One region of the Tsukamurella strandjordii genome, then DNA from elsewhere that is predicted to be linked to it. Evidence: riboswitches for the same ligand, from Rfam matches in the RefSeq annotation. Region 1 holds a riboswitch; the other holds the start of a gene.

Region 1 (9,686 bases):
GGCGCCCGCGCCGGCGACCGCGGTCGCCGCGAAGGAGGGGAACCTCCTCACCCGCTTCGGTGCCTGGTGGACCGGCCGTTACACCTTCACGGGAACCGCGGTCGGCCTCGTCTTCATCTGGTTCTCCCTGACCCCGTCGCTGCTGCCCCGCGGCCCCCTCTTCCAGAGCCTGGTGAGCGGCGGTTCCGGCGCGATCGGCTACGGCCTCGGCGTCTTCGCGGTGTGGCTGGTGCGATTCATGCGGTCGCAGGACAGCAGCCCCAAGCCTCCCGCCCGCTACTGGCCCGTGCTGATCGGCGTGGGCGTGGTCGGCACCATCGGCATGGTGATCTGGTTCGACCGCTGGCAGGACGAACTGCGCGACATGATGGCCACCGAGCACCTGGTGCCGATCGACTACGTCGAGATCGCCGTGCTGTCGGTGGTGATGCTCTACATCCTGGTCGAGTTCGGCAAGGCCATCCGGTGGGTGGTCCGGTGGCTCATCCGTCAGCTCGAGAAGGTCTCGCCGCCGCGGGTCTCCGCCGTGGTCGCCGTCGCCCTGGTCCTGCTGCTCTCGGTGGGCATCATCAACGGCGTGGTCGTGCGCGGCGCGATGGACGCGATGAACACCACCTTCTCGAAGGTCAACCGGGAGGGCGGCAACGACCGGCCCGAGCCGACCAGCCCGCTGCGCTCCGGCGGACCGGGATCGCTCGTCAGCTGGGCCTCGCTGGGCAAGCAGGGCCGGATCTTCGTCTCCAACGCCCAGACGGTGGAGCACCTCACCGCGTTCAACGGGACCCCGGCGATGGAGCCGATCCGCACCTACTCGGGTCTCGGTTCCATCGATGCCTCGGACCCGAACCGGTACAAGGTGATCGCCGAGAAGGCCGCCGCCGAGCTCGAGCGCACGGGCGGCCTGCAGCGCAAGATCGTCGCCGTCGCCACGACCACCGGCACCGGCTGGGTCAACGAGGCCGAGGCCGGCGCACTGGAGTACATGTACAACGGCGACTCGGCCATCGTGAGCATGCAGTACTCGTTCCTGCCGAGCTGGCTGTCGTTCCTGGTCGATAAGCAGAACGCGCTCCAGGCCGGACAGGCCCTGTTCGAGGCCGTCGATAAGAAGGTCAAGTCGCTGCCCGAGGGCCAGCGGCCGAAGCTCGTGATCTTCGGTGAGAGCCTGGGCTCGTTCGGTGGCGAGGCTCCCTTCCTCTCGCCCAACAACATCCTGGCGCGGACCGACGGTGCGCTGTTCTCGGGTCCCACGTTCAACAACGAGATGTGGGTGCAGATGACCCGGCAGCGCGACGCCGGCTCGCCCGAGTGGCTCCCGGTGTACCAGCAGGGCGCGAACATCCGCTTCGCCGCGAACGCCGAGGACCTCACCAAGCCCGAGCAGCCGTGGAGCTACCCGCGCGTGGTGTACCTGCAGCACGCGTCCGACCCGATCGGACGGTGGAAGCCCGAACTCGCCTTCAGCAAGCCGGACTGGCTCCGGGAGAAGCGCGGCAACGACGTGCTCTCGTCGGTGTCGTGGGTGCCGATCGTGACCTTCCTCCAGGTCTCGGCCGATATGGCGGTGGCGGTGAACGTGCCCGACGGCCACGGCCACAGCTACGTCAAGGCGGCCGCGGACGCCTGGGCGGCGATCCTGGAACCGCCCGGCTGGAACGCCGAGAAGACGGCGCGGCTGCGCCCGATCCTCAACAGCCAGACCGGCTACAACGAGCCGAAGGAGTAGTCAGACGCCGCCGTCGAATCCCTGCTGGCGCCAAGCCTCGTAGGCGACCACGGCGGCGGCGTTCGACAGGTTCAGCGAACGCCGCGAGGGCAGCATCGGGATCCGCACCGACTCGGTGACGTGCGGATCGCCGAGCACCTCGGGCGGCAGGCCCGTGGGCTCGGGCCCGAACAGCAGGACATCGCCCGGCGCGTACTCGATCTGGTGATGGAATCGCTGCGCGTGGGCGGTGAAGGCGAAGACGCGCTCGGGACGCAGGGCGGTCCACGCGGCGGCGAGATCGGCGTGCACCCGTACGTGCGCGAGGTCGTGGTAGTCGAGTCCCGCGCGCCGGAGCTTGGGCTCGGAGAGGTCGAAGCCCAGCGGCTCGACGAGATGCAATTCGCACCCGGTCACCGCCGCGAGCCGGATCGCGTTGCCGGTGTTGGGCGCGATCCGGGGTTCGAAGAACAGAATGCGGAACACGGATGACGATCCTGTCACCCGTGTTCCGCATTCACCACTGCTGGGGGGTGGTCAGCTCACGAAGTCCGAGACCTTCTTCTCGAACTTGCCGGCCGCGCTGCGCAGCTGGAAGGCCGCGACCACCTCGACGATGCCGATCGCGATCGCCCAGATGCCGGAGATGAGCACGAGGATCTGCACCTCGTACGGGTAGGAGACGAGCACGAAGCCGCCGATCGCGGTGAGGATGCCCAGGATGATCACCCAGACCCGGTTCGGCAGCGACTTGTTGGCGAAGCCGATGGTGATCGAGGTGATGCCGAAGAAGATCCAGCTGATGCCGATCCAGATGCCGAGCACGGTGATCGAGTTGTAGACGTTGTCGCGGAAGCAGAAGACGCCCAGGATGAGCGACAGTGCGCCGCTGATCACGGCGAGCACCCGGTGCTGCGATTCACCGACCAGGCCCGAGATCACCTGGAAGATGCCGGTCAGGATCAGGAAGACGCCGAACAGCACGCCGACGACCAACGTGGTGGGGCCGGGCCACGCCGCGATGATCGCGCCCATGACGATCGACACGATGCCCAGGAACAGCGTCGTCTGCCACGTGCTCTTGATGCCCTGCTGCAGGGGATTGTTGGTAGTCATGCTTTCAGTATCGAACGAAGTGAGGCCGAGCGCTCATCGAATCGGCTGAATGTGTTGTGCGCAGCTCGAATGGATAGACTGCTGGTCGTGACCGCACGTGTTCTGGATGGCAAAGCGACCCGCGACGAGCTCTTCGAGCAGTTCCGAGGGCGCGTGGACGCGCTGCGCGCCCGCGGTGTGGCGCCCGGGCTGGGCACCGTGCTGGTGGGCGACGAACCGGGTTCGCACTGCTACGTCAAGGGCAAGCACGCGGACTGCGCCAAGGTGGGCATCGAGTCGATCCGCCGCGATCTGCCGGCCGACATCTCGCAGGCCGAGCTGGAGGCCGTGATCGATGATCTCAACGCCGATCCGGCGTGCACCGGATACATCGTGCAGCTGCCCCTGCCCAAGCACCTCGACGAGAACGCGATCCTGGAGCGGATCGACCCCGCCAAGGATGCAGACGGCCTGCACCCGACCAATCTCGGCAAGCTGGTGCTCGGCGCCGAGGGGCCGCTGCCCTGCACCCCGCACGGCATCGTCTACCTGCTGCGGCGGTACGGCGTGGAGATCAACGGCGCGCACGTGGTGGTGATCGGTCGCGGGGTCACCGTGGGCCGGCCGATCGGCCTCCTCCTGACCCGTCGCACCGAGAATGCCACGGTCACGTTGTGCCACACGGGCACTCGTGACCTGGCGGCCGAGGTCCGGCGCGCCGACATCGTGATCGCCGCCGCCGGTGTGCCGGGGCTGATCACCGCCGACATGGTCAAGCCCGGTGCGGCCGTCCTCGACGTGGGCGTGAGCCGCACGGCCGACGGGCTCCGGGGCGATGTCGCCCCCGAGGTGGCCGAGGTCGCCGGGTACCTCTCGCCCAACCCCGGCGGGGTCGGCCCCCTGACCCGGGCCTTCCTTCTGGGCAACGTGATCGACGCCGCCGAACGCGATCTGGCGCGTGCGGACGGGGCCTGAGTGACCGAGTCCGAGGTCGTCCGGTACCGCCGCGCCCGAGTGGTGCGGTCGGTGGTGGCGAACGCCGGATACGCCTCGGTGATCGGCGTGCTGACGGTGGGCATGGTTCTCGTGGGGCTCGAGTACTGGCGGCGAGGCCTCGTCGTCTTCGGTGCCGGTACCGGACTCGCTGCCGTACTGCGGGCCACCCTGCCCGATCGCCGGCAGGGCCTGTTGCGCGTCCGTAGCCGCTGGTTCGACACCACCGTACTGGCGCTCGCCGCGATTGCGATCCTGGTCGTGACCTGGAAGATCAGCCCGCTCGGAACGAAGTAGACTCCGCGCGGCACACGTCGTCTGCGGTCATCGCATTTCATCCTTCAGGATGACGTATGTAACGATTTCGTATCGGGTACGATGTGACCAGATAACGGACTAATGCGACGTGATCGGAGGTGCCCATGACCACCACGTCATTCGGCGCTTCCATCGGTCGCGGCCCGGTCCACTGCGTGTTGCTCGAATGGGAGGACGGCGAGGTCGTCGGTCAGCAGACCCGCACCATCGACCCCGGCCCTTACCGTCTGGGCCGCCGCAGCGACCTGCTGGCCTCGGGCTTCGACCTACTCGCCGCCCGCGCCGAACGCCCCGTCGATGCCTCCGCCGTCGCCGTGCGCACCCGCCGCGATCTGCTGGCGGCGCGGTTCGGCATCCGCGGCGAACTCCGCGCCGCCGAGGTCGTGCGCGAGACCGATGCGGTGCTCCGCGCGCTCGACGACAGTGGAGCCATCGCCCGCTATTCCGTGACGCTGATCGCCGATATCGGGGCCGGTGGGATGCGGGTGCACACCGTGACCGACGGTGCCGTGACCGCGACCGCCCGCACCACCGCGGTCGCCGTTTCCGGCACCGAACCCGGATTCGATACACCGAGTGCCGCAGCGGAATTCGTCCGCGGAGTGGTCGACGGGGCCGGTACCCCGCCCGAGGCGCTGGTCCTGATCGGCGGTGGCGCCCAGCACGCCGCGATCCGCGAGGCGATCTCCGGTGTGGCCCGTACCTCTCACATCGAGACGGTGGACGTCGACGAGCCGGAAGCGGTCGCGGCCACGGGCGCGGCGCTCCTGGCCGCCGATCGGACCGCCGGCGCCGCCCCTGCGGGCACGGCCCGCCTCGGCTCCGGCTTCGGCGCCTTCGGTGGGCACAGCGTGCGGCTCACTGCGACCATCCTCCCGGTACTGGTGGTGGCGGCGCTCGCCTTCGCCGTCCTCATCACGACCTACGCGACCGGCCTCATCGGCCCCACCGGGGACAGCACCGACCGGTTGCCCCTGGTGACCGATGCCACGACGTCGGATGCGGTGCAGGGCAGCACGACTCGTGAGGAGTTCACCTCGACGACCACCACCTTGGCCGGCGGCGAGCTGGTGGTGCCGACCAACGTGCCTCGCGATCATTCCCGCGACGAGGTCACCGTGCCGCCCGTGATGACGACCTTCGCTCCGCCGCCCACTGCGCCGCGGACGCGAACCCCCGGCCGCACCGTCGGGCCGCTGCCGACGACGCCCACCGTCCCATCCACGCCGGGTACCGGTTGGCCCACGATCCTGTTGCCGACTCCGCCCACCGGCAGCCCGACGACGGGCACCCCGAGTCCGACCAGTCCCGGCGTGCCCACGACGGGTGGCACCGGAACGCCGACCGCGCCGTCGCCCACGTCCGAGCATCCGCCGCTGCCGATCGTGGGCGGTGGGGCACACCTTCCCGAGGGTGCCTCCGGGCCGGACGTACCGCCCGCGCCCGTGCAGCCATCGGCGGGGGAGCAGGCGCCCGAGTCGCCGACCGTGACCACGCCCGCGGCGTAGCGCTTGCGGCTCAGCGTGGTCGGCGGGCCAGTTCCATCGTCGCGGTGAGCAATTCGGCTACCGCATCCCTCTCCGTGAGGAAGCCGTCGTGGCCGTCGCGGGAGTGCACGACGCGCAGCCCCTCGCAGCCGGGGAGCAGATCGGCGATCTCCTGCTGCAGGCGCAGCGGGTAGAGGCGGTCGGAATCGATGCCGCCCACCACGGTGGGCACGGGGCAGCCGCGCAGGGCGGCCTCGACGCCGCCGCGGCCCCGGCCGACGTCATGGTGATTGAGTACCTCCGACAGCACCACGTAGCTGCCGGCATCGAAGCGCTGCACCAGCTTCGACGCCTGGTGATCGAGGTAGGAGGTCACGGCGTACCGTCCTCCGTTCAGTGGATCCTCTTCGCCCTGAGGGTGATTGGCGAAGCGCGAGTCGAGTTCGATCTCGGTGCGATAGGTCAGGTGCGCGATCCGACGGGCGATGCCCAGGCCGGCCTCGGGTGCGGCGCCGGAATCGTGGTAATCGCCGCCGCGCCAGTTCGCATCGGAGGTGATCGCCTGGATCTGCGTTGTCTGGGTGCCGATCTGATCCGCCGTGGCCCGGGCGCCGACGGCGAGCACCAGTGCGGCGCGCACCGAATCGGGATGGCTCACGGCCCACTCCAGGGCCCGGGCGCCGCCCATCGAGCCGCCGGCGACCGCGGCGATCTCCCGGACGCCGAGAGCCCGCAGCAGCTCGCGTTCGGCCTCCACCTGGTCGCGCACGGTGATCGTCGGGAATCGCGAGCCGTATCTGCGGCCGTCGGCGGCCACCGACGACGGGCCGGTGGACCCCGAGCATCCGCCCAGGACATTGGCCGAGACCACGCACCACTCGTCGGTGTCCACCGGTGCACCGGAACCGATCAGTCCGTTCCACCATCCCGCCTGGCCGTGCTCGCCGTCGGCGGTGCCGGCCGCATGCGAATCGCCGGTCAGTGCGTGCAGCACCAGCACGATGTTGTCGGCGGCCTCATTGGGCGCACCCCAGCGCTGGAAGGCGATCGTCACATCGTCGAGGACCTCGCCCGATTCCAGCCGGAAGGCGCCGATCCCGACCGATTGCATCGCACCGTCGGGAACCCGCGCCCAGTCACCTGCGTGACTGCGATCGGTCCTGCCTGCGGGAATGCTGATGGTCACCGAACCTCTTCTCGCGTTTGCCGCCCGGCGGGGCTGTCCGCCGGGAAACCTGGTCATCACCCGGGGCACCCCACCGCGGCGGAGGGTTGCCGGTCAGCGAGCCGGGGCCTGACGCTGACACTCATGACCTGGCCTGCATCATAACCGACCGGATTCGGGCGGCAGGGGTAGCGGGGAAGGCCCCGCCCTGTGAAGGAGTTCACAGGCGCGATGGGGAACCAATCGCGCCCGCCCGGTGTTGCACCGGCGTGTGAACCCATCCACGCGCATCAGTCTTGCCGTCGGCGCGATGGCCCTCGGAGGCTTCGGCATCGGCACCACCGAATTCGCGGCGATGGGTCTGCTCCCCGACATCGCGGCCGATCTCGGCGTATCGGAACCGGTCGCCGGCCATGTGATCGCCGCCTACGCCCTCGGCGTGGTGGTGGGCGCTCCGCTCATCGCCGCGGCCTTCGCCCGCGTGCAGCGCCGCACCCTGCTCGTCGCGCTGATGGTGGCCTTCACCCTCGGCAACACGCTCTCGGTGATCGCGCCCAACTACGAGACCCTGATGGCCGCGCGCTTCATCGCGGGCCTGCCGCACGGCGCCTTCTTCGGGGTGGCCGCGCTCGTCGCCGCGCACCTCGCCGGACCGGCGGGCCGCGGGCGCGCCGTCGGCCAGGTCCTCATGGGCCTGTCCGTGGCCAACGTGATCGGAGTCCCCCTCACCACCTGGCTCGGCGACGCCTTCGGCTGGCGGTACGCGCTGTCGGTGGTCGTGGTGATCGGCGCCGCCACGGTGATCGCGCTCCTGGTGTGGCTGCCCGCCGTCGACATCCCCGTCACCAACCCGCTCACCGAGCTCGGCGCCCTGCGCCGCCCGCAGGTGTGGTTCGCGCTGCTCACCGGTGTGGTCGGGTTCGGCGGCATGTTCGCGGTCTACACCTACATCAGCACCACTCTGACCAGTGTGTCCGGGCTGGAGAAGTCCGCGGTGCCCTTCGTGCTCGCTGTGTACGGCGTGGGCATGGTGATCGGCAACGTGGTGGGCGGTCGTGCCGCCGACTTCTCGGTGAACCGGTCGATCGTCGCCACGCTCGCCGGTCTCGTGGTGCTGCAGGCGCTGTTCTCGGCGTTCGCGCCGGAGCCGGTCGCCGCGATCTCGCTGTTCTTCCTCATCGGCCTCACCGGGTCGGCACTCGTCCCCGCGCTGCAGACGCGCCTGATGGACGTCGCGGGGGAGGCGCAGACCCTGGCCGCCACCCTCAACCATTCGGCGCTCAACATCGCCAACGCTCTCGGTGCCTTCCTCGGCGGTGCCGTGATCGCCGCAGGCTACGGCTACACGGCACCGGCGCTGGTCGGCAGCGGCCTGGCCGTCGCGGGCCTGGGCGTCTTCGGCATCGGCCTGCTGGCGGCGCGCCGCGCCCCGGAACCTGTCGGTGCCCGCCGGTAGGGTCGGGCCCATGCGAAGGATCCTCGCGCTGTGCGCGATCACCCTGCTCGCGGTGTTCGGTCTCACGGCCTGCGGTAAGTCGAGCCAGCCGGCAGCGGAATCCGCGGGCGCCACGTCGGCGGCCGCCAAGGCCCCGTCGGGCGCCTCGCGCTCGGTCACCGCCAAACCCGGTGCCCCGTCCCGCTCCGCGGCGAACACGGCCGTACCCCAACGGGTCTCCGACACGCTCGCCAAGATCGACGCCGGCACCTGGCCGCCGAAGGACGGCTCCGGAACGCAGGGCGGCCGCAACTTCGGCAACTTCGAGAAGCGGCTGCCGGCCACCGGTGCGGACGGCAAGAAGGTGCGCTACACCGAGTGGGACGTCAACATCAAGAAGCCGAACCGCGGCCGGGATGCCGAACGCATCATCACCGGCTCGGACGGCAGCGCCTGGTACACCCTCGACCACTACGAGACCTTCACGAGGATCCGATGAGCACTCTTCCGCAGTTCCTGGCCTCCGGCTCCGGGGCGGCGCTCACCAGCGCCGATCTCGACAGCCTCAAGCAGCGCGAGCGGCCCCGCGTGCTCGTCGCCCGCGGAAGCCGCATGCGCGCCAAGGCGGCGCTACTCGACGAGTTGTCCGCCGTCCTGCAGTTCCCGCTCGACTTCGGTGCGAACTGGGACGCCCTCGCGGATTGTCTGGGAGACCTGGGCTGGCTGGGCGGCCCGGCCCTGGTGGTGGTCGCGATCGCCGAGGCCGAGCAGGTTCTCGCGGATGAGGCGGGTTCGTTCGACGTCTTCGTCTCGGTGCTCGCCGACCGGGGCGTCCAGGTGCTGCTGAGCACCGGCCCCGATGCCGACGATGCTGCTGTCCGCGCCACCTGGTCCGATGCCGGTCTCACCGTGGCGGCGCTCGCATGATCGTCACGTCGATCAACGTCAACGGCATCCGCGCCGCGGTCAAGCAGCGGTCCGAGGAGAACCTCGGGATGTTGCCCTGGCTGCGCGCGACGAAGGCCGACGTCGTCGCGCTGCAGGAGGTGCGTGCCACGCACAAGCAGACGCTGACCGCGCTCGCGCCCGCTCTCGACGAGGGGTGGCACGTCACCGCTGCGGAATCGTCGACCGCGGGCCGCAACGGCGTCGCGATCCTCTCGCGCCGCGAGCCCGATGCGGTGCGCATCGGCTTCGGCAGTGCCGAATTCGACGAGGCTGGCCGATACCTGGAGGCGGACTTCGGCACGCTCACCGTCGGCTCGCTCTACCTGCCCTCGGGCGATGTGGGCACCGAACGCCAGGACGAGAAGGACCGCTTCCGCAAGGAGTTCGGCGAGTACCTCGCCAAGCTCGGACGCCGCCGGCGCGACGTGGTGGTGTGCGGTGACTGGAACATCGGCCACACCGAACTGGACATCAAGAACTGGAAGGGAAACGTCAAGAACTCGGGCTTCCTCCCCGAGGAGCGGGAGTGGATGAGCACCT
Region 2 (9,686 bases), 390 kb from region 1:
CGGCACACATCGATCGACGAGACTCGCGCGCTGGTGGACAGGTGGACCTCGCAGTGGGACAGGGACGGCCTCGGGCCATGGGTCGTGCGCACGCAGGATTCGATCATCGGATACGGCGGATGCGATCGTCGCCGTGATGCGTTCTGGAACCTCGGGTACCGCCTCGCTGCGAGCATGCACGGGCGTGGCTTGGCCACCAGAGTTGCGCACGCCGCGGTCGATGCCGCGCGACGGCACGACGATTCGCTGCCGATCGTCGCGTATCTTGTCGAACACAACCGCGCTTCCGCGCGGGTGGCGGAGAAGGTGGGGCTGTCGCTCATCCACCGTGCTCCCGACGCAGGCAATCCCGACCCGACGGTCATCAGACTGGTCTATGCCGACCGGCCTCTGTCGTCGCGCGAACTGGCTGCGGCCCTGGGATGCTCGTGACCGCCGAGATCAACCGAACGCGCGGTCGATGTGATACTCCGCGATGGCGATGGCCGCGTCGGCGGTGTGGTGGCCGATGAGGACGGCGGTGCTAAGACCGTTGCAGAGGGAGATGAGGGCGTCGGTTTCGTGTTCCGGGACCGCGTCCGGTGCGAGATCGGCGGCCCGGAAGGCCTCGAGCACGGCGGACCGCAGTCGCGCGATTCCACCCGCGAGCGGCTCTGCCGCGAGCTCGGGGTCGGTCGTCGCCATCTCGCCGAAGGCGGCACTCACCCGGTAGAAGTCGATGCTGTCGGAATCGGTGGGCAGCGCCTCGGCGATGAAGGCGCGCAACCTTGCTCGCGGATCCGTTGCCCTCGCCAGCCGCGCCTGCCAGCGGGCGTTCGAGCGCTCCTCCAGCTGCCGCATCGCGCCGATCAACAGCTGCCGCTTGTTCTCAAAGTAGTACTGCACGAGCCGAAGTGACGTCCCTGCCTCCGCGGCGACCGCCCGCATCGAGACGGCGTGCAGGCCGTCTCGCGCCGCGACGCGGGCCAGAGCATCGGCCAATTGCGCGCGCCGCTCGTCGTGGTCGACGGTGCGTGGCATCGGCACCTCCTTGTTGATACGTTTGTATCACATTGTCTTGATACACGTGACTCAGATAGGGGTGGTGATGCGCGGCCAGGTCCTCGTCGCAGCCTGCCTCGCGCAGCTATCGATCACGCTGGACGTGTCCGTCGTCAACGTCGCCCTGCCGACGGTGCGCGATGAACTCGGTCTGACCGCGGTGGGGCAGCAATGGGTGGTGACCGCATATCTGTTGCCGTACGCGGGGCTCCTGCTGGTGGGTGGCCGCCTGTCCGACGTTCTGGGCGTTCGGGCGGCATTCCTGGCGGGCAGTGGGGCGTTCGCGGCGGCGAGCCTCGTGGCGGGCGCCGCCCCTTCCGCCGAGATTCTGCTCGCCGGCCGTGCTCTCCAGGGATCGGCGGCGGCGGTGCTCGCTCCTGCAGCTCTAGCGACGATCACGTCCGTCTTCGTCGACGACGCGGAGCGGACGACCGCGATGGCCTGGTGGAGCGCGACGAGCGTCGCGGGCGGTACCGCGGGCAATGTCTGTGGCGGACTGCTCACCGAGCTCGCCGGTTGGCGCGCGACCCTGTTGGTCAACGTGCCGCTGGGCATCGTCGCCTTCCTTCTCGCGTCGCGGGCGCTGCCCACCAGAACGGCGCGCTCGCGCCCCAGGCTCGACGGTGCGCCCGCTGCCCTCGCGACCGGCGGCCTCCTCGCGACCGCCTACGCCGTGAGCGCGGCGGGTCAGCGGGACCTCGTGGCTGCCGGCGTCGCCGCGGGAGTGGGCGCGATGCTGCTCGGCGCGTTCCTTCTGCGTGATCGGCGATCGGCGCACCCGCTGCTCCCGCGCAGCGTCCTCGCGGCGCGCCAGTTTCGTTGGGGCAACGCCGGGGTGCTGCTCTCCGGCGCCGCGCTGGTACCGATGTGGCTATTTCTCAGCCTGCAGATGCAGGGTGTTCTCGGGTACACGGCGCTCCAGGCCGGCATGGGGTTCGTGCCGCACACGCTGATCCAACTCGCAGTCGGTCTCCGGGCGACGCCCGTGCTGATGCGGCACCTGCCCCCGCCCGTGCTGATCGCGGTCGGCGCCACCTCGGTGGCCTTCGGATTTCTTCTCCAGAGCCGCCTTGCGCCCGGAGACACCTACCTCGGCGCGGTCTTCGTTCCCGCGGTCTTCATCGCTGCCGGTGCGGGGCTGTTCACCTTGCCGCTGACGAAACTGGCGGTAGCGGGCGCTCCGGCCGGAACTGAGGGAGTCGCGTCCGGAATAATGAACTGCGCCAAACAAGTCGGCGGCGGACTGGGGCTGTCGGCCCTCGTCGCTGCCACGACGTCGATTCTCGACGATGCGGCCAGCTACCGCGTCGCCTTCATCCTGATGTCCGTGATCGCGGGTGTCGTAGCTTTCGGCGCGCTCGTCGCACACCGTGGGTCTCGGGCCGCCGATCGCGGCTGAGAAATCCTGTGGACTGGCATCATTCGGTTCGCTACTGTGCACAGTATGGTTATGCGTCATCTCCCCGAACTGCGTCAGTGCTACTGCCGCCGGTTCGGCGTGCCCGCATAACCTGCGGCAAACCCGGGCCGTCGCTCCACCGCCGGCCCGGTGCCATGCGTGAGACGCAGGGTCGCTCGGACCGGTGACCAACCACACCGAGACGAGAAAGACATGGAGAAGATCAACAAGTCCCTGGTCTCGTGGGCGTCCATCCTGGACGAGAAGACCCGCGAGCAGGCCATCACCACGGCGAGGCTGCCGTTCATCTACCCGCACGTCGCCTTGATGCCGGATGCCCACCTCGGTAAGGGGGCCACCGTCGGATCGGTGATCCCGAGCCTGGGCGCCGTGATCCCCGCGGCGGTCGGCGTCGACATCGGCTGCGGCATGATCGCGGTCCGCACCCAGTTCACGAAGACCGATCTGCCCCAGGATCGTTCAGTGATCCGTGAGGCGATCGAGCGGGCGATCCCGCTGTCGCCGGGGCGCTACAACAAGAAGGTCGTAGCCACCGCGGAGCCGCGCATCGCGGAGCTCACGGCGTTGGCCGAGCGCGCCGAGTTCGATCCCGCCACGTACGCGGGGAACTGGGCGCTGCAGCTCGGCACCCTGGGCGGAGGTAATCACTTCATCGAGATCAGCCTCGATGAGGACGACACCGTCTGGGCCTTCCTGCACTCGGGATCGCGTGGCGTGGGCAACAAGATCGCCCAGCACCACATCGCCGTGGCGACCCGCCTCTGCAAGCAGTGGTGGATCGAGCTGCCCGACCCGGATCTGGCCTACCTCGTGGAGGGAACGCCGGAGTTCCGCAGGTACATCGCCGAACTGAAGTGGGCGCAGCACTTCGCGCTGCTCAACCGTGAGGAGATGATGGACCGGGTGATCCGGCAGCTCGGCGAGTGGGTGGGCACACCCGTGGTCGAGGCCGAGCGGATCAACTGCCACCACAACTTCACCAAGCGCGAGAAGCACTTCGGCAAGGAGGTGTGGGTATCGAGGAAGGGTGCCATCGAGGCCACCGAGGGCAAGCTCGGCCTCATCCCGGGCTCGATGGGCACCGCGTCGTACATCGTCGAGGGCAAGGGATACGCCCCGTCGTTGAACAGCTCGCCGCACGGCGCAGGCAGGGAGTACTCCCGGTCGGCCGCGCGTAAGGCGTTCACGCACGAGCAGTTGCGGGAGGCCATGGTGGGCATCGAGTTCCGCGACAGCGCCGACTTCATCGACGAGATCCCGCAGGCGTACAAGCCGATCGACCGGGTGATGGCCGATGCCACCGACCTGGTGACGGTGCGCGCGGTACTGCGGCAGATCGTCAACGTGAAGGGACAGTGACGTCGGTCAGGCCGGGAACGGGTTCTCCGTGCTCCCCACGAGATCCGCGACGGAATCGATGACGCGGGTGGCACGGTAGGGGAACAGCGGGACCGACTCGGGGGTGGAGATCCCGGTGAGCACGAGGATCGTGTGCAAGCCGGCCTCCAGGCCGCAGACGATGTCGGTGTCCATCCGGTCCCCGATCATCAGGGTGTCCTCGGAGTGCGCCCCGAGCGCCCGCAGCGCCGACCGCATCATCAGCGAGTTCGGCTTGCCCACGTAGTACGGCGACCGGCCGGTGGCCTCGCGGATCAGCGCGGCCACCGCGCCGGTGGCGGGCAGTGAGCCCTCCTTGGACGGCCCCGTCGGGTCGGGGTTCGTGGCGATGAACCGCGCCCCGCGCTCGATCAGCCGGATGGCGGTGGTGATCGCCTCGAAGGAGTAGTTGCGGGTCTCCCCGAGCACCACGTAGTCGGGATCGTTCTCGGTGAGCACGTAGCCCACCTCGTGCAGCGCGGTGGTCAGGCCCGATTCGCCCACCACGTAGGCGCTGCCGCCCGGCCGCTGTTCCTGCAGGAACTTGGCAGTGGCCAGCGCCGACGTCCAGATCCTGCGCTCCGGGATGTCCACTCCCGTCGCCAGCAGCCGGGCGCGCAGATCGCGCGGCGTGCGGATCGAGTTGTTGGTCAGCACCATGTACGGGGTGTCATTCGCGGTGAGCTCCGCGAGGAAGGCGTCCGCTCCGGGGATCAGATGATCCTCATGGATCAGCACGCCGTCCATGTCCATCAGGTAATGCCACTGCGTCATGTGCCGAATCTACGCCGTCAGGCCTGCTGGGCCTGCCACATCCAGTGCAGCTGCTCCAGACGCGCGGTGATGGAGATCAACAGGTCCTGGGTGACCGGATCGGCCGATTCGGTGGCCTCGATCCGTGCGCGCAGCGCGGTCACCACGGCGGCCAGGTTCTGCACGATCTTCGCGACCACGGTGCCGTCCTGCTGCCAGCCGCCCTCGAAACCGACGGTCGAGGCGGTCTTGGCCACGGTCTCCGCGCGGCCGTCGGGGCTCACGCCGATCGCTGCGGCACGCTCGGCCACCTCGTCGACGAAGGTCCGGGAATCGGTGACCAGCTCATCGAGCTGCAGATGCACGGACCGGAACTGCGAGCCGACCACGTTCCAGTGGGCCTGCTTGGCGATCAGGCCGAGGTCGATCAGGTCGACGAGGGAGCCCTGCAGGGCATCGCCTGCCACCTTCTGGGCCTCGGGGGACAGGGTGCTGGTGATGGGGTTCGACATCGTTACCTCCTTGGTGGGGAATGGATCTCGACGGGCTGTTCACCCGGTGGAACCGACCCTACGCGGTTAATTGGAATGATTCCAGAAAAGGTGAGATGCCTCACGCAGGTTTTCGCGCGCCGTGATTCCAGCCTTGACGAGGCCCGGGCGCGCAGTGCATTCTTGCGTCAGGTCATGAGTGCCAGCGCGAAGCCCCGGCTCGCTGGTCGGCAACCCTCCACCGCGGTGGGGTGCTCCGGGTGACGACCTGGCCGCGCCGAACGAGCGCGGCAAGCGCGGATTCGTCGTTTCCCGGCACGTGTCGGGCTCATCGGGCGACGAGTCCTTGACACGAAGGATGTTTCACGATGACCACGATCCTCGACCGGACCGCCTGCCTCGCCCCCACCCGCCGCCCCGCGCGCGCCGCCGATCCGCTCGCCTTCGGGCCGATCGCCCAGGTCACAGGGGCCGACGAGTTCGTCCCGCTCGCCGACGGCGCCACCGTGCGCTACGCCAACTTCGACTACGCCGCCAGTGCTCCGGCCCTGCTCCCGGTGCAGGAGGCGGTGCAGCGGGCGCTCGCCGAGTACGCCAGCGTGCACCGCGGCGCCGGCTACCTCTCGCAGCGCTCCACCGCCCGCTACGAGGCCGCCCGCGACATCGTGGCCGAGTTCATCGGCGCCCGCGCGGACGACCATGTGATCTTCACCGGCAACACCACCGACTCGCTCAACCTGCTGGCCGCCTGTGTTCCCGGCGAGGTGGTGGTGCTCGACTGCGAGCACCACGCGAACCTGCTGCCCTGGAAGCGGATCGGCGCCCGCGTGGTCTCCGCGCCGCTGTCGATCGAGGGCACGCTCGCGGCCGTCGAGGCCGAACTGTCCCGCCGCCCGGCCGCGCTGCTCAGCGTGACCGGTGCCTCCAACGTGACCGGTGAGGTGCTGCCCATCCGCCGCCTCGCCGCCCTCGCCCACCGGCACGGCGCCCGGATCGCCGTGGACGGCGCCCAGCTGGTGCCGCACCGTCGGATCTCGCTCCGGGACAGCGGCATCGACTACCTCGCCTTCTCCGGACACAAGCTGTACGCCCCCTTCGGCTCGGGCGTGCTCGTGGGCCGGGCCGACTGGTTCGACGAGGCCGAGCCCTACCGCTGCGGCGGCGGCGCCAGCTACGAGGTGATCGGCACTCCGGTCGCGAAGTCCGTCGAGGTGGCCTGGCACACCGGCCCCGCGCGGCACGAGGCCGGCTCGCCGAACGTGCTGGGCGCGGTCGCGATCGGCGCCGCCTGCGAGGCGATCGCCGAGCTCGGCGAGGCCGAGATCGCGCGACACGAGCACTACCTCACCGACCTGCTGCTGGGCTCGCTCAACCGGATCGACGGCGTGCGCCCGCTGCGGATCTGGGCCGATTCCACCGACCGCGTGGGCATCGTGGCCTTCACCGTGGACGGACGAACCCCGCGCGAGGTGGCCGAGTTCCTCTCGTCCCGCTACGGGATCGGCGTGCGCGACGGGAAGTTCTGCGCGCATCCCGTGGTTAACCGATTGGGATGCTACGACGGTGCCGTCCGCGCCAGCCTCGGCCTCGGCACCGGCGAGAACGATGTGCACCGCCTGGTGCGCGCTCTCGAAGACCTGACCGCACAACCGAAGTAACCCTGGAGAACCCGGAGGAACACGATGACCGCGACCGTCTCCCGCCCCGCCCTGGTGATCGCCGTCGACGGCGAGCCCGCCGCCACGGAGCTGACGCGCGTGCGCGCCGCCGATCTGCGGCTCGCCCAGAAGGAGCGGCACTACCTGCGCGCCGAGGCCGAGCGCGCCGGACGGGAGCCGGGCGCGGTCGCGCTCGAGGTGGACGTGGTGATCGACGAGCAGGCCGCCCAGGCCCGCGCCAGCTACGCCAGCCTCGGCGCCGCCACCGACGGCGTGACCTACGTGGGCACACCGTCGGGCCTGAAGTCGCTGATCGACGACGTCTACGCCGCCGAGGTGGCCGACGCCGTGGTGCTGCGCCCCGTGGGCGGCGCCCGCACGCAGCAGCTCATCGCCTCCCTCCTGGCGGCGTAACCGCAGGTCCGCGGCATACTGGTCGGCATGACCGAGGCCGACCCGACTCCCTTCAGTCGCCGCACCGAGACCGTGCGCACCGCGCTCGCCGCGGCCGGACACCCCGACACCGTGCGGTTCGTCCCCGGCGGCGCCGCCACCGCGGCCGAGGCGGCGGCCGCCCTCGGCTGCGAGGTGGGCGCCATCGCCAACAGCCTCGTCTTCCTGGTCGACGGTGCGCCCCTGCTGGTCCTGTCCAGCGGGCGGCACCGGGTGGACACCGCGGGCCTGGCCGGGCGGCTCGGCTACGGACGGATCGCGCGCGCCAAACCCGACGACGTGGCCGCCGCCACCGGTCAGGTGATCGGCGGAGTCTCGCCCGTGGGACACCCGGCGCCCCTGGTCACCGTGATCGACGAATCGCTGCGCCAGTACCCCGATCTGTACGCCGCCGCCGGGACGCACGACACCATCTTCCGCACCGATTTCGATGCGCTCGTGGCCCTGACCGGCGCCGGAATAGTGCGGACATCGGAGTGAACGGGCGCTTCGCCCGAATCGACGATCGCAGTACATAGTTGTAGGCTGCACGCAGTTTGATGCCGCGGTCGCACAGGTGCGCGGCCCGGGGTGGAAGCTGCGGAGGCGAGATGACCGACGATGAACGGGCGGAACGGATCGAGGATCTGGTCCGCGTGATCTCCGACCTGACCCGACTCAAGGAACGGCACTCCGCGATGACGCGGCACGCCGTGGCGCCCGACGGGGTCGAGCTCGCGGCATACTCGGCGCTGTTCGCTCTGGTCAACGGCGGACCCATGCGGTCCTCCGTGCTCGCCGAGCAGATCCACACCGACCCGTCGACGGCCAGCCGGTACGTGACCACCCTCACCAATCTCGGGTACGCCGAACGCAGCCCGGACCCGTCGGACCGCCGCGCCGCCCTCGTCGCCGCCACCGACACCGGGAAGGCGAAGGTCGCAGCCATCCGCGAATCCCGCAACGAGCGACTGCGGCCACTGCTGGACCAGTGGTCCGACGACGAGATCGACCAGTTCGTCAAGCTGGGCAACCGCGCCCTGCACCAGTTCGAACAAGCCCTCCGACTGATGCGGGAGCCCGGATGACAGCCACCACCGAACAGCCCGTGATCGACGACGCTGCGGCGCCGGGGCTGACGCACAAGCAGATCCTCTACATCCTGGCCGGACTGATGACCGGCATGTTCCTCGCCGCGCTCGACCAGACGATCGTCTCCACCGCGATCCGCACCATCGCCGACGACCTGAGCGGATATCAGCTGCAGGCCTGGGTGACCACCGCGTACCTCATCACGTCGACGATCGTGACCCCGCTGTACGGCAAGCTCTCGGACATCTACGGGCGCAAGCCCTTCTTCATGTTCGCGATCATCGTCTTCGTACTCGGATCGCTGCTGTGCAGCTTCTCGACCTCGATGTACGAGCTCGCCGCCTTCCGCGCCGTCCAGGGCCTGGGCGCCGGCGGCCTGATGTCGTTGGCGCTCACCATCGTGGGCGATATCGTGCCGCCCCGCGAACGCGCCCGCTACCAGGGCTACTTCCTGGCCGTCTTCGGCACCAGCTCAGTGCTCGGGCCCGTGCTGGGTGGCGTCTTCTCCGGCGCCGACTCCATCCTGGGCATCACCGGCTGGCGCTGGGTGTTCCTGGTGAACGTGCCGATCGGCATCATCGCGCTGCTCGTGGTCTCGCGCGTCCTGCACCTGCCGCACACCCGCCGCGAGGGCGTCCGGATCGACTGGGTGGGCGCCTTCACCCTCGCCCTGGGCATCGTCCCGCTGCTGATCGTCGCCGAACAGGGCCGCGAATGGGGCTGGGGCTCCACCAAGTCCATCACCTGCTACGCCGTGGGCGCGGGCGGTGTGCTCGCCTTCATCATCGTCGAGAAGATGATGGGCGAGGACGCGATCATCCCGCTGCGGATCTTCAAGAACCGGATCTTCGCGCAGGGCGTGCTGATCTCCGTGGTCGTGGGCGCCGCGATGTTCGGCGGAATCTCGCTGCTGCCGCAGTACTTCCAGGTGGTCCGCGGCGCCAGCCCCACCGTGGCCGGATTCATGATGCTGCCCATGGTGCTCGGACTCATGATGGGCTCGATCCTGGCGGGCCAGATGATCTCGCGCACCGGCCGCTACCGGATCTACCCGATCATCGGCGCCGTCCTGCTCACCGTGGGCATGTTCGCCCTGCACTACGTGACCGCCGATGTGAAGCTCGGCGCCGTGATGGCGGGCGCCGCGCTCATCGGCTTCGGCCTCGGCAACCTGATGCAGCCGCTCACGCTGGCGATGCAGAACATCCTGCCGCCCAGCGATATGGGCGTCTCGACCGCCGCCGCCACCTTCTTCCGGCAGATCGGCGGCACCCTCGGCGTGGCCGTCTTCCTCTCCGTCCTGTTCTCGGAGATGCCGAAGAACATGCAGTCCCGGCTCACCGACGCCGCATCCGATCCGGAGTACACGGCCGCTCTGCAGCGCGCCGCCGCCGGCCACGACGGTCCGGCCGCCCAGGACTT

The links. Region 1 has a riboswitch for S-adenosylmethionine ahead of metX (homoserine O-acetyltransferase MetX). Riboswitches for the same ligand answer to the same signal wherever they lie in the genome.
Region 2: it holds a riboswitch for S-adenosylmethionine, as region 1 does, so the genes downstream of both, ABD108_RS05260 (aminotransferase class V-fold PLP-dependent enzyme) here and metX (homoserine O-acetyltransferase MetX) in region 1, are expected to answer to the same signal.

The regions. Positions count from the first base shown of each region.
Region 1 is NZ_BAAAII010000002.1:506,859-516,544, reverse strand. Features, by position in the region: gene ABD108_RS03290 (alpha/beta hydrolase) at 1-1,726, shown strand, start outside; gene ABD108_RS03285 (tRNA (cytidine(34)-2'-O)-methyltransferase) at 1,727-2,191, opposite strand; gene ABD108_RS03280 (HdeD family acid-resistance protein) at 2,243-2,821, opposite strand; gene ABD108_RS03275 (bifunctional methylenetetrahydrofolate dehydrogenase/methenyltetrahydrofolate cyclohydrolase) at 2,909-3,775, shown strand; gene ABD108_RS03270 (DUF3017 domain-containing protein) at 3,776-4,090, shown strand; gene ABD108_RS03265 (hypothetical protein) at 4,216-5,619, shown strand; gene metX (homoserine O-acetyltransferase MetX) at 5,630-6,784, opposite strand; SAM riboswitch class IV at 6,793-6,913, opposite strand; gene ABD108_RS03255 (MFS transporter) at 7,074-8,219, shown strand; gene ABD108_RS03250 (guanyl-specific ribonuclease) at 8,230-8,697, shown strand; gene ABD108_RS03245 (barstar family protein) at 8,694-9,125, shown strand; gene ABD108_RS03240 (exodeoxyribonuclease III) at 9,122-9,686, shown strand, end outside.
Region 2 is NZ_BAAAII010000002.1:900,074-909,759, reverse strand. Features, by position in the region: gene ABD108_RS05290 (GNAT family N-acetyltransferase) at 1-432, shown strand, start outside; gene ABD108_RS05285 (TetR/AcrR family transcriptional regulator) at 442-1,020, opposite strand; gene ABD108_RS05280 (MFS transporter) at 1,088-2,440, shown strand; gene ABD108_RS05275 (RtcB family protein) at 2,654-3,820, shown strand; gene ABD108_RS05270 (HAD-IIA family hydrolase) at 3,827-4,612, opposite strand; gene ABD108_RS05265 (Dps family protein) at 4,630-5,103, opposite strand; SAM riboswitch class IV at 5,274-5,385, shown strand; gene ABD108_RS05260 (aminotransferase class V-fold PLP-dependent enzyme) at 5,451-6,740, shown strand; gene ABD108_RS05255 (hypothetical protein) at 6,765-7,154, shown strand; gene ABD108_RS05250 (YbaK/EbsC family protein) at 7,182-7,673, shown strand; gene ABD108_RS05245 (MarR family winged helix-turn-helix transcriptional regulator) at 7,784-8,260, shown strand; partial or broken gene ABD108_RS05240 (MDR family MFS transporter) at 8,257-9,686, shown strand, end outside.